Regions from separate parts of the Streptosporangium sp. NPDC002524 genome, predicted to be linked through region 3. Evidence: riboswitches for the same ligand, from Rfam matches in the RefSeq annotation. Region 3 holds a riboswitch; each other region holds the start of a gene.
What was found. A riboswitch is a leader RNA that binds a small molecule or an ion and turns the genes downstream of it on or off. The one in region 3 is predicted to bind cobalamin.

Region 1: linked by a shared signal. The riboswitch ahead of ABT053_RS01755 (ribonucleoside-diphosphate reductase subunit alpha) and the one ahead of metE (5-methyltetrahydropteroyltriglutamate--homocysteine S-methyltransferase) in region 3 are both predicted to bind cobalamin.
Region 2: linked by a shared signal. The riboswitch ahead of ABT053_RS06170 (CbtB domain-containing protein) and the one ahead of metE (5-methyltetrahydropteroyltriglutamate--homocysteine S-methyltransferase) in region 3 are both predicted to bind cobalamin.
Region 4: linked by a shared signal. The riboswitch ahead of cobN (cobaltochelatase subunit CobN) and the one ahead of metE (5-methyltetrahydropteroyltriglutamate--homocysteine S-methyltransferase) in region 3 are both predicted to bind cobalamin.

The regions. Positions count from the first base shown of each region.
Region 1 is NZ_JBEOWK010000001.1:427,180-430,382, reverse strand. Features, by position in the region: gene ABT053_RS01760 (tripartite tricarboxylate transporter substrate-binding protein) at 331-1,266, shown strand; cobalamin riboswitch at 1,271-1,471, shown strand; gene ABT053_RS01755 (ribonucleoside-diphosphate reductase subunit alpha) at 1,588-3,203, shown strand, end outside.
Region 2 is NZ_JBEOWK010000003.1:272,867-276,069, forward strand. Features, by position in the region: gene ABT053_RS06160 (histidine phosphatase family protein) at 1-434, opposite strand, end outside; gene ABT053_RS06165 (CbtA family protein) at 431-1,174, opposite strand; gene ABT053_RS06170 (CbtB domain-containing protein) at 1,182-1,376, opposite strand; adenosylcobalamin (AdoCbl) riboswitch at 1,394-1,527, opposite strand; gene dop (depupylase/deamidase Dop) at 1,815-3,203, opposite strand, start outside.
Region 3 is NZ_JBEOWK010000032.1:52,675-55,877, reverse strand. Features, by position in the region: gene ABT053_RS37670 (helix-turn-helix domain-containing protein) at 1-1,001, shown strand, start outside; cobalamin riboswitch at 1,237-1,449, shown strand; gene metE (5-methyltetrahydropteroyltriglutamate--homocysteine S-methyltransferase) at 1,560-3,203, shown strand, end outside.
Region 4 is NZ_JBEOWK010000035.1:40,360-43,562, reverse strand. Features, by position in the region: gene ABT053_RS38750 (ferredoxin-like domain-containing protein) at 1-928, opposite strand, end outside; cobalamin riboswitch at 975-1,147, shown strand; gene cobN (cobaltochelatase subunit CobN) at 1,284-3,203, shown strand, end outside.

The DNA of each region.
Region 1 (3,203 bases), on a different contig from region 3:
TCCTCTCGTGTCCCCGTCCCCGTCCCGTCCCCGTTCCCGTCTCCGGTCTGCCGGGGGCGGGGTACGCCTTCCGGGGCTCCTCTCCCGTGGAGACAGCCGCCCCCGATATCCGGATTTTTGGTGGTTTTTCCGGTGATCTGCGGCTGAGTGATGGACTGCCGGAAATTCCGGCATACCCCACTTCATCACGGAAAGTGATGGGTAGGTAACCTATGGAATAGGGGGTTCTTGGGGGAAGGGGCGCTTATGCGCCGTAGGGGGTTTTTCGCATTGGCGGCGGGGGCCGTGCTCGTCGCGGGGTGCGGCACGGACACCGGCCCCGATTCCGCGGTGAAGCGCCTGTTCCTCCTCGAATCGACCGCCGACGGCCACGGCTGGGACGGCATCGCGGGCAGGCTGGCGACCGTCCTGGTCCAGTCGGGGCTGGTGGGCACCGCGATGGCCGTCGAGCGGCAGGGGGCCCTGGGCTCCGCCCCGCGCGACGCGTTCGGCGTCTTCCGCGGCCCCTTCGCGCGCGAGGGCAGGCTGCTCGTCACCTCGATGCCGATGGTGGCCGCCGCGGAGATCGCCAACACCGCGGCCGTGGTGAACGCCGCCACCCCCATCGCCCGCCTGGCCGGAGACTGGGCGGTCCTGGTCGTCCCCTCCGGCTCCCCCCTGCGTACCTTCGAGGACTTCGTCACGCGGCTGCGGCACGACCCCGCGAAGCTGACGGTCGGCGGCCGGTCGGAGGGCGGCTCGGACCACGTGCTCTACGGCATGATCGGCAAGTGTCTCGGGGTGGACACCCGGCTGCTGGAGTACGCCGGATACCTCGCCCCCGAGGACGCCTCCGAGGCGCTCCACGTCGGCCGGGTGGCGGCCCTGCTGGGGTCGGCGCGCGCCCTGCGGCCCGAGATCGCCGCAGGCCGGCTGCGGCCCCTGGTGGTCTCCTCCGGTGGCCGGATCGACGGGATCGACGCCCCGACGCTCATGGAGGTCGACGTCCGGCTGGAGTACAGCGACTGGTGCGGCCTGCTGGGCCCCAAGGACATGAGCCCGGGGGACCGGGACGCCGCGATCGCCCTGTGTGACGGTATCGACGCCGCGCCGCGCTGGCGTGCCCTGTGCGCGTCCCACGGCTGGAGCCGGGTCTACCTCAGCGGCGACGAGTTCCGCCAGTGGCTCTCCACCGAGACGGCCCGCACGCGCGGCGTGCTGCACGAGCTCGGACTGTTGAAGTCCTCCGACACAACTTGTTGGGGTAGTTGCGTCAGACGCCCCTAGATGTAGGATCCTGCTCGTTGCTGGTTCGCCCCGCGAGGGGCGAGGCAAGAGGGAACCCGGTGAGATTCCGGGACTGCCCCGCAGCGGTGAACGGGAACGAAAGCCGTCATTGAGCACTGGGTGAGCCATGCCCGGGAAGCGACGGCCGGTAGGCGTGTGTGGTGCGCCCGTGAGTCCGAAGACCTGCCGGTGACGTGATTGTCCAGGGCCTCGTGGGAGGGCCCGCGGAACGAGGCGATCCGGCGTGCCCGGGATCGCTCGCGGACGCGTGCCCATCCGGCGGAGCCGTACGGGGAAGTCCGATCGAGCGAGGGGCACTACGTGACACAGGCATTGGCGGAGACCGCGACGGGTGGCGCGGCGGGGACCGCGACGGACGACGGCGACATCGGAGACGCGGAGAACGTCGCGGGTGCCGCGGGCACGGTGACGGCCGCGACGAGCGAGGGCGCCGTCGGGAACGCGGTGGCCGCGGCGGGCGGCGCCGGTGTCGGGGACGCGGTGGCCGTGACTGGCGGCGACGGTGTCGGGGGCGTGGCGACCTCGACGGGCGGCGACGGTGTCGGGGGCGTCGGGAGTTTGCTGGACGGGCGCAGGCTGGCGATCGACGAGGCCGCCGCACGGGTGATCACCGATCCCGCCAACTCCAGGGCCGCCGCCGCGATGCTGGCCGAGCTGATCGCCGACGAGGCCGCCGAGCACGGCGTCCGCGACTTCTCCGAGTCCGTCGCCGCGACCCACGAGGCGGGGCTGATCCAGGACGGGCTCGCGGAGTTCGTGGCCGCCCACGCCGGGGCGCTGGACGCGCTGGCCGATCCGGAGGCCGACGCCAGGTTCGAGTATTTCGGGCTGCGTACCGTCTACGACCGCTACCTGCTGCGCCACCCGCGGACCCGCAAGGTCCTGGAGCGCCCGCAGCACTTCTTCCTGCGGGTGGCCTGCGGCCTGTCCGAGACCGTCGAGGAGGCCGCCGAGCTGTACGCGCTCATGGCCACCCTGTCCTACCTGCCCAGCTCGCCCACGCTGTTCAACTCCGGCTCCCGCAGGCCCCAGCTCTCCTCGTGCTTCCTGCTCGACTCGCCCCGCGACGAGCTGGAGTCCATCTACGAGCGCTACGGGCAGGTCGCGCGGCTGTCGAAGTACGCGGGGGGCATCGGGATCTCCTGGACCAGGGTCCGCTCGCGGGGCTCGCTGATCCGGGGCACCAACGGCCACTCCAACGGCATCGTGCCCTGGCTGCGCACGCTCGACTCCAGCGTCGCCGCGGTCAATCAGGGAGGCCGCCGCAAGGGCGCGGCCTGCGTCTACCTGGAGCCCTGGCACGCCGACGTCGAGGAGTTCCTGGAGCTGCGCGACAACACCGGCGAGGAGGCCCGCCGCACGCACAACCTGAACCTGGCCAACTGGATCCCCGACGAGTTCATGCGCCGCGTCGAGGCCGACGGGGTCTGGTCGCTGTTCGACCCCAAGGACGTCCCGCACCTCACCGACCTGTACGGCGCCGCGTTCGACGACGCCTACCGGGCCGCCGAGGCCGAGGGCCGGTTCACCAGGCAGATCCCCGCCCGCACCCTGTACGGGCGGATGATGCGCACGCTCGCCCAGACCGGCAACGGCTGGATGACCTTCAAGGACGCGGCCAACCGGACCTCCAACCAGACGGCCAGGCCGGAGAACGTCATCCACCTGTCGAACCTCTGCACCGAGATCCTGGAGGTCACCGGCGACGCGGAGACCGCCGTCTGCAACCTCGGCTCGATCAACCTCGCCGCCCACCTGGCGGCGGAGGCCGGGGCGTCCGGAGAGGCCGGGGAGGCCGGGGACGGGATCGACTGGGCCCGGCTGCGCGCGACCGTCCGCACCGCCGTGCGGTTCCTCGACCGCACCATCGACCTGGGCTTCTACCCGACCCCCGAGGCGGAGGCGGCCAACCGGAG
Region 2 (3,203 bases), on a different contig from region 3:
ACCGCCGGGTGGGTGACCGCGACGGCCCTGCCGGGGGCGCGGGCGGCGAGCCAGCCTGACACCCGGGCGAGGAGCGCGGTGACCGGCTCCCCGCCGTGCGGCGCCGCGCCGGGGTCGCCGAGCCAGGAGGCGAGCGCCTCGGGTTCGGCGGCCTCGACCTCGCCGAGGGTCATCCCGCTCCAGCGGCCGTAGTCGCAGTCGGCCAGCAGCGGGTCGTGCTCGGCCCGCAGGCCGAGCGCCGCCGCGGTCTGGACGCAGCGCAGCTCGGGAGGGCAGGCCGCGGGCCCCGGGCCGAGGTCCCCCGCCATCTCCCCGGCCCGGCGCAGGCCGCGTTCGTCGAGTGGTTCGTCACCCGGGAACGCGGCCCGTACCGTCGCCGAGGTGGAGGCGTGGCAGACCAGGAGCAGGCGGGTGACCCCCGAGGGGGTCGTCACACCGGGCCGCGCCTGCGGGCGGCGAAGGCGAACAGCGCGCCGACACCGGCCCAGAAGACCACCTGGGTCCCTATGGAGGCGACCCTGAAGTCCCACAGGAGGTCGGCGGGGAAGCCCTGGGGCACCTCCGAGATCTCCGGCAGGAGGATCCAGGCCGCGACGACGGGGACCAGGAAGGTGGCGCCCGCCGACAGCCAGCGCACCCACGGTTCGCTCCGCGAGGCGTAGCGGTAGGCGGCGACGGCCGCGGCGACGGCGAGGATCCCGATGACCACCGCGACCAGGTAGAGCACGGTTCGCTGGTTGATGGTCTCCGGATCGCCGACGGCCGGAGGGTTGGCGGGATACTTCACGAAGGGGATGAGGACGACGGAGGTGAACGCGGCGGCGGCGAGCGTGACCGCGAGCACCGGTTCCGAGCGGGGTCCCGCCCGGCCTCGTACGGCCGCGTAGACGAGGGAGAACAGGCCCCCGATCGCCAGGCCGTACAGGCCGAGGGCGAGGAAGAGCCCGAAGCGCTGCCCGTCCCTGCTGACCAGCGCCTCCTCCTCGTCGTGGGAGTGGGCGGCGGTCCCGGTGTCGTCGTGTGTCCCGGCCGGGGCGGCGGCCGCGGCGGCCGCCTCCTCCAGCGCGATGGCCTGGTCGATGCGCGGTTCGCCGACGGTGTAGGCGAAGACGGCCGCGAGCAGCCCTGCGAGCAGTCCGACGACGAGACCCCGGACGATGAGTTTGGTGATCACCTGTGGCTCAGTGGCACGGTACGCCGAGCAGGTGACGCCCGTCGTGCATGAGTTCGTGCAGGTAGTTTCCCGCCTGGGAGATCGCTCCCTGGTCGAAGGTGACCAGGTAGGCGAGGAGCAGCAGCACCGGTACGGCGAGCAGCCAGCGGGTGAGCGAGGGCCATGGGATGGGCTGAACGTGCGGTGCCGAGATCTGGCTCACGGCCACCTCCTCCGGGATTTACGCGTCCCTTTTCGTAGGTCGGTGGCGGCCGAGTGTGACCTGGCTTCCGGCTCCGGGGAGCCGGTTACAGTGGCGCGACCGCACCGGAATCTCACCGGATTTCCCTCGCACCGCCACAAAACACCCGGAACGTATCCCGGTTCTCCGTCCCCCGTCAATCCAGGTGTCCGGTTTGCCGGGATCCGGCCCGCAAGGGATCCGGCCCGCAAGAGGCCCGGCCACCAAGGGATCCGGCCCGCAAGGGGTCCGGACGTCCGGACACCAAGAGGTCCGGGCGGCAAGGGATCCAGCCGGAAAGGGGTCAGGGCAGCGAAGGGTCCGGGCACGCCGAGGGGGGAGGTGGTCCGGGCCGGACCGCCTCCCCCCTCTCAGGACCTCTCAGGACCCCTCAGGCGCCTCTCGGGACCTCCCGGCGGCTCACTGCTCGCCGGTCAGCGCCGTCACCAGCTCCGCGGCGGTACGGCAGCGGTCGAACAGCTCCCCCACGTGGGCCTTGGTGCCGCGCAGCGGCTCAAGGGTGGGGACGCGCTGCAGCGACTCGCGGCCGGGGATGTCGAAGATGACCGAGTCCCAGGAGGCCGCGGCCACCGACTCGCTGTACTGGCTCAGGCATCGGCCGCGGAAGTAGGCCCGGGTGTCGTTGGGCGGCACCTCGACGGCCCGCTGGACCTCTTCCTCGGTGACCAGGCGCTGCATGCGGCCCCGGGCGACCAGGCGGTTGTAGAGCCCCCGGTCGGGCCGGATGTCGGAGTACTGGAGATCGACGAGCTGCAGGCGCGGGTGCGACCAGGGCAGGCCGTCACGCGTGCGGTAGCCCTCCAGGAGCTCCAGCTTGGCCACCCAGTCGAGCTCCCTGGACAGCTGCATCGGGTCCTCCGCCAGGCGGGTGAGGACCGACTCCCAGCGCTCCAGGATGTCCTTGGTGGGCTCGTCCAGGCCGTTGGCGCTGCGCTCCTCGGCGTACTTGCGGGCGAGCTCCAGATACTCCATCTGCAGCTGCACCGCCGTCAGCTTGCGGCCGTCGCGCATGGAGATCTCGTACTTGAGCGTGGGGTCGTGCGAGACCGCGCGCAGGGCCTGGACGGGGTTGTCCACGGCGAGGTCGCGGGTGAAGTAGTTGTCCTCGATCATGGCCAGGACGAGCGCGGTCGATCCCAGCTTCAGGTAGGTCGAGATCTCCGACATGTTGGCGTCGCCGATGATGACGTGCAGGCGGCGGTATTTCTCCGGGTCGGCGTGGGGCTCGTCCCGGGTGTTGATGATCGGCCGCTTGAGCGTCGTCTCCAGGCCCACCTCGACCTCGAAGAAGTCGGCCCGCTGGCTGATCTGGAAGCCCTCGCCCCGGGAGTCCTGGCCGATGCCGACCTTGCCCGCGCCGGTGACGACCTGCCGGGAGACGAAGAACGGCGTCAGGTGCCTGACGATGTCGGCGAACGAGGTGGCCCGGCGCATGAGGTAGTTCTCATGGCAGCCGTAGGAGGCGCCCTTGTTGTCGGTGTTGTTCTTGTAGAGCTGGATCGGGGCGTTGGCCGGCATCGCCGAGGCGCGGACCGCCGCGTCGTGCATCACCCGCTCGCCCGCCTTGTCCCAGATCACCGCCGCCCGGGGATTGGTGCACTCGGGCGTGGAGTATTCGGGGTGGGCGTGGTCGACGTACAGCCTGGCCCCGTTGGTGAGGATCACGTTCGCCAGGCCGAGGTCCTCGTCGGTCAGCTGGCTCTGGTCGGCCACCTCCCGCGCGAGGTCGAACCCCCGTGCGTCCCGCAGCGGGTTCTCCTCCTCGAAGTCCCATCGCGCGCGCCGCGC
Region 3 (3,203 bases):
CAACGAAGCGACGCATGTTCATCAAGAGCGCGGCGATTGCTGCGGGAGTCGGGCTGACCGATGGAGTCGGACAGCCGGACCAGAGCGCGGCAGCGGTTGCGCGCCTGCGTGATGCCCTCATTCCCAACGAGCCCACCTCGGGACCTGTCCTCACGCATGCGTCGTTCGCCCGTGCCGTCACCCGTGCCCGGCGAGACTTCACCGCCGCCCGTTACGCCGATCTCGCTGGTGATCTCGCCGAGCTGATCCCTGTTGCCCGCGACGCGTCCGCCCCGGCTGATCTCGCCACAGCCGCACAGGTCTACCACCTGACGACCCGCACGCTGATCAAGCTGAGCGCCTCACCGTACGCGTGGGTGTCCGCCCATCAGGGCGAGCGGGCCGCGCACGCCAGCGGTGATCTCCAGGCCATAGGGGAAGCACGTCGAGACCTGGCCAGTCTTTTCCACCGGGCGATGGACTACGGCAAGGCCCGTGACATCACCGTGAGCACGGCGGAACTACTGCGCCCGCAACTGCCTTCCGCCTCTGCCTCTGCTTGGGGGTCGTACGGGGCGCTGATGTCTACCGGCGCCATCGCTGCAGCTCGGTTGGAAGACCGTGACAACGCCCTTGGCATGCTGGAAGAAGCCGAAGAGGCCGCACGACACGCGCCCAAGCTCGTGCTCAGCGCGGGCCATGTGGCCACCTACAAGATCGGTGTGTCCATCGTTCTTGGAGACGCCGGAACAGCCATCGAGCATGCCAGGGACATCGTTCCGGAAGAGATCCCGACCCTGGAACGTCGAGCCAGCTATTACACGGGCATCGCCGAGGCTTACACGCTCTGGGGGAAGACCGATCGCGCCGTGCGTGCGCTCCTGGTCGCCGAGAAGATCGCCCCTTCCGAGGTACGGCGGACCGGCCCCCGGCAGGTGATCACCGATCTGCTTCACCGGGACCGCCACGGCAAGCTCTCCGGTCTGCATGCTCTGGCGCGTCGCTCCGGTGTGACTTTGTGATCATTTTCTGAGTGACGAACTGGGTGGCACTTGAATAGCCGAACAGACCTATCAAGTCCGTACGATTCATTCGTCAGTCCCCCATGATCTTTATGAAGATGTCCGCTCCTTAGCGATCTGACGAGCGGTGGCGTTGCCGTGCCGGATCGGTCCAGAAGGGGGCGCCGTGTCGGTGGCTGCTTCCTGCGTAGCGTCGCTCGGACAGGGTGATCGTGATCTCTTCGGCAGGGCGGGTTATGCTCGTGGCGCGGTTGGTTCTCCCGGCACCGTTGCGGTGTTGGGAGTCGTAAGAGGGAACCCGGTGTGATTCCGGGGCTGCCCCGCAGCGGTGAGTGGGAACGAACGCCGTCATCGGCACTGGGTGTGTGTGCATCTGGGAAGCGACGGTCAGTAGGGGTTGTGTGTGATGCCCGCGAGTCCGAAGACCTGCCAGCCGCTCGTGCGCCGTCCGGTGTGCGGTGATCCGTGGCCTCGTGGGAGGGCCTGGGATGTGTTTTTCCCGTGGGTTCCTTCCGTGTGGCTGTGGGTCGGCATGGCATGAGCCGAGGGAAGGACGCCATGAGTCAGATCACCACGACCGTTTTGGGGTACCCGCGTATCGGGGGCCGTCGCGAGTTGAAGCGGGCGACGGAGGATTACTGGGCCGGGCGGGTCGACGCCGCCGGCTTGCAGGAGACGGCCGCCGGGTTGCGGCAAGGGGTGTGGCGGGAGTTGTCGGGGGCGGGGTTGGATGCGGTGCCGTCCAACACGTTCTCGTTGTATGACCACGTGCTGGACGCGATCGCGCTGGTGGGTGCGGTGCCCGAGCGGTTCGCCGGGGCCGCGGACCCGTACTTCGCGATGGCCCGGGGCGCCGAGGGGGTCGCGCCGCTGGAGATGACCAAGTGGTTCGACACCAACTACCACTACCTGGTTCCCGAGCTGGGCCCCGAGACCCGCTTCCGGCTCGACTGGAGCAAGCCGCTGGCCGAGCACGCCGAGGCGCGGCGGCTGGGGGTCGAGACCCGGCCGGTGCTGGTCGGGCCGCTGTCGTTCCTGCTGCTGGCCAAGTCCACCGAGCCGGGCTTCGAGCCGCTGCGGCTGCTGGACGGCCTGCTGGAGACGTACGCCGAGCTGCTGGAACGGCTCGCCGCGGCGGGGGTGGCCGAGGTGCAGCTGGACGAGCCGGTGCTCGCCGCCGACCGTACGGACGAGGAGCTGGCCGCGCTGCGCCGGGCCTACGTGCGGCTGGGTGAGCTGAGCAGCCGCCCCCGGCTGATGGTGGCCACCTACTTCGGCGAGATCGGGCCCGCGCTGGAGATCCTGGCCCGCAGCCCGGTCGAGGCCGTCGGCCTGGACTTCGTCTCGGCGCCCGGCAACCTGGAGGCGCTGGCCGCCGCCGGGGGGCTGCCCGGCAAGACCCTCGTCGCCGGGGTCGTCGACGGCCGCAACGTCTGGCGTACCGACACCGCGAAGGCGCTGGCGACCTGCGCCGCGCTGCTCGGCCTGAGCGACCGGCTGGTGGTGAGCACCTCCTGCTCGCTGCTGCACGTCCCGCTCGACCTGGACGCCGAGACCTCGCTGGACCCGCGGCTGCGCGAGCGGCTCGCCTTCGCCAGGCAGAAGGTCGACGAGGTCGTACGGATCGGCAGGGCGCTGAACGGCGAGGAGGTCGTCGCGGGGGAGCGGAGCGTCGAGCGGTTCCTCAACCCCCGGGTGCGAGCCCGGCTGGACGCCCTGGGCGAGGGCACCCCGCGCGCCCCGCACGCCGAGCGGCTCGCCGTGCAGAACGCCGACCTGGGCCTGCCGCCGCTGGCCACCACCACCATCGGCTCCTTCCCGCAGACCGGCGAGGTGCGCCAGGCCCGCGCCGCCGTGCGCTCGGGCGAGATCGACAGGGCCGGGTACGAGCGCAGGATGGAGGCCGAGATCGACCGCGTCATCGCGCTCCAGGAGGAGATCGGCCTGGACGTGCTGGTGCACGGGGAGCCCGAGCGCAACGACATGGTCCAGTACTTCGCCGAGATGCTGGAGGGCTACGCCGCCACCGAGCACGGCTGGGTGCAGTCGTACGGCAGCCGCTACGTCCGCCCGCCGATCCTGTTCGGCGACGTCTCCCGTCCCGAGCCGATGACGGTGCGCTGGGCCTCCTACGCGCAGTCGCGGACGAAGAAGCCGGTCAAGGGCATGCTCACCGGCCCGGTGACCATGCTGGCCTGGTCC
Region 4 (3,203 bases), on a different contig from region 3:
TCCGCCAGGCGGTGACGTCCCGGACGGCCAGCTCGTCGAGGAACGCCTCGGCGGCGGTGAGGAGGGCGGTCACGGCGCCGTCCAGCGGGACGCGCAGGCCGGTGTCGGTCCCGGCGAGGATCAGCGCGGCCTCGTCCGGCCCCGTGGGCAGGATCCCGGCGTCCGCGCCCAGTCCGGCCACGTCCCCCCGGCCGTCGTCGAGGGCGAACATGAACCGCCCCGGCAGGGCGGCGAGGGCGGGGCGGGCGCACAGCCGCCGGTCCAGCTCGCCGATCAGCGGTGTGACGTCGACGATCCCGCCGCCGTCCGGATGACCTGAACGGCGTGGGTGGCCCGGATACCCCGGGACGTTCGTGCCGTCCGGAGCATCCGCGCCACTCGGCCCGCTCGATCCGCTCAGCCTGTTCGGTCCGTTCGGTCTGCTTGGTCCGTTCGCCCTGTTCGGGTCAGCCGGTTCGGCCGGTGCGCTCAGCCCGGTAGACCCGGTAGACCCGGTATATCCGGCAGACCAGGTTGGCTCAGTCAGTCCGGTCGGCCCGTCCAGACCGGTCAGTCCGGTCAGCGGGGAGGCGAGGATGTTGCGGATCCGCTCGTGCGTCGCCGAGGGCAGCAGACCCGCCCTCGCCATCCGCGCGGCGAACCCGTTCTCCGCGCCATTTTCCGCGTTGTTCCCCGTACCGCCCCCCGCGTCGCCGTCCGGATCCGCCGGGCCGAGGCCGCGTACCTGGACGTTCGCGCGGGAGGTCAGCTCGATGACGCCGCTGCCGTACGTCGACGCGGCGTCGGCGAGTTCGCGCAGCTGGGAAGGGGTGAGACGGCCACCGGGCACGCGGACGCGGGCCAGGCCGCCGTCCGCGGCGGCATGGACCTGGAGCGCCCCGGGGCACGCGTCGAGTCGCGATCGTCCGGAAAAGTCGGCAATGGACACTCGAAGGATGTTAACGCCAGTTTCTTGCAACGAACCGGACTGCCGTAGTGTCATCGGTGGCGACGGCAAAGGGAGGAAGCCGGTGTGATTCCGGCGCGGTCCCGCCACTGTAACCGGGGAGCGAACCCCACCCGGGCCACTGTCCGACGACGGGCGGGAAGGCCGGGGTGAGCACCGATCCGGGAGCCAGGAGACTCCAGCCGTCGCGGCCGACGACGACCCGGGGCGAGGACCCCGAGGGAGGAAGCTCCGTGCGCTCTTCGCCGTTCCCCCGCGACACCGTGACATCGCCGTTCCCCCGCCACGTCGTGGCATCCCTGGGCCGTACCGCCCTGCCTCTCCTGGAGTGTGGCGCGTGATCCTCCTGCTCTCGACCTCCGACACCGACCTGCTGAGCGCCCGCGCGAGCGGCGCCGGCTACCGGCTCGGCAACCCCGCCAGGCTCTCCGCAGCCGACCTCCCGCCGCTGCTGGAGGGCGCCGACCTGGTCGTGGTACGCCTGCTGGGCGGGCGCCGCGCCTGGGAGGAGGGGCTGGACGCCCTGCTCGCCGGTCCCCGGCCCGTCGTCGTGCTCGGTGGCGAGCAGGCGCCCGACGCCGAGCTGATGGAGCTGTCCACCGTGCCCGGCGGGGTCTGCGCCGAGGCGCACGCGTACCTCGCCCACGGCGGCCCGGCCAACCTGACCGAGCTGCACCACTTCCTGTCCGACACGCTGCTGCTCACCGGCCACGGGTTCGCCGCGCCCGAGCCCACCCCCACGTGGGGCACGCTGGAGCGCGAGGCGCGCGACCAGGACGGGCACGACGGGCCCGTCGTCGGGGTGCTCTACTACCGGGCCCACCACGTGGCCGGCAACACGGCCTTCGTCGAGGCGCTCTGCTCGGCGATCGAGGACGCGGGCGCGCGGGCGCTGCCGGTGTACTGCGCCTCCCTGCGCACCGCCGAGCCCGGCCTGGTGGAGGTCCTGCGTACGGTGGACGCCCTGGTGGTGACCGTGCTCGCCGCGGGCGGCACCCGTCCGGCGACCGCGTCGGCGGGCGGGGACGACGAGGCCTGGGACGTCGGCGCGCTCGCCGAGCTGGACGTGCCGATCCTGCAGGGCCTGTGCCTGACGAGCAGCCGGGCCTCCTGGGCGGAGAACGACGACGGCCTGTCCCCGCTGGACGCCGCCACCCAGGTCGCGATCCCCGAGTTCGACGGGCGGATCATCACGGTGCCGTTCTCCTTCAAGGAGATCGACGAGGACGGGCTGACCGTCTACGTGGCCGACCCCGAGCGGGCCTCGCGGGTGGCGGGTATCGCGGTGCGGCACGCCGCGCTGCGGCACATCCCGCCCGCCGAGCGGCGGCTGGTGCTGATGCTGTCGGCGTACCCCACCAAGCATGCCCGCATCGGCAACGCCGTCGGCCTGGACACCCCGGCCAGCCTGGTGCGGCTGCTGGCCGCGCTGCGCGAGCGCGGGTACGACATCGGCGCCGAGGACGAGCTGCCCGGGGTGACCGGGCAGGACGGCGACGCGCTCATCCACGCGCTGATCGCCGCGGGCGGGCAGGACCAGGACTGGCTCACCGAGGAGCAGCTCGCCGGGAACCCGGTGCGCATCGCGGCGGGCCGGTACGCCGAGTGGTACGCCACCCTCCCCTCGGACCTGCGCGCCCGGATGGAGGAGCACTGGGGCCCGGCGCCCGGCGAGCTGTTCGTGGACAGGTCGCGCGACCCGGAGGGCGAGATCGTGCTGGCCGCGCTGCGCTCGGGCAACGTGGTGGTCATGGTGCAGCCGCCGCGCGGTTTCGGCGAGAACCCCATCGCGATCTACCACGACCCCGACCTGCCGCCCAGCCACCACTACCTGGCCGCCTACCGCTGGCTGGCCGACGGCTTCGGCGCGCACGCGATGGTCCACGTGGGCAAGCACGGCAACCTGGAGTGGCTGCCCGGCAAGTCGGCGGGCTTGTCGGCCTCCTGCGGCCCGGACGCCGCGCTCGGCGACCTGCCGCTGATCTACCCGTTCCTCGTCAACGACCCCGGTGAGGGGACCCAGGCCAAGCGTCGCGCGCACGCCACCCTGGTCGACCACCTCGTGCCCCCGATGGCCCGCGCCGACAGCTACGGGGACATGGCCAGGCTGGAGCAGCTCCTCGACGAGCACGCCTCCATCGCGGCGATGGACCCGGCCAAGCTGCCCGCGATCCGCGCCCAGATCTGGACGCTCATCCAGGCCGCCAGGCTCGACCACGACCTCGGCATCGCCGACCGCCCGCACGACGCCGAGTTC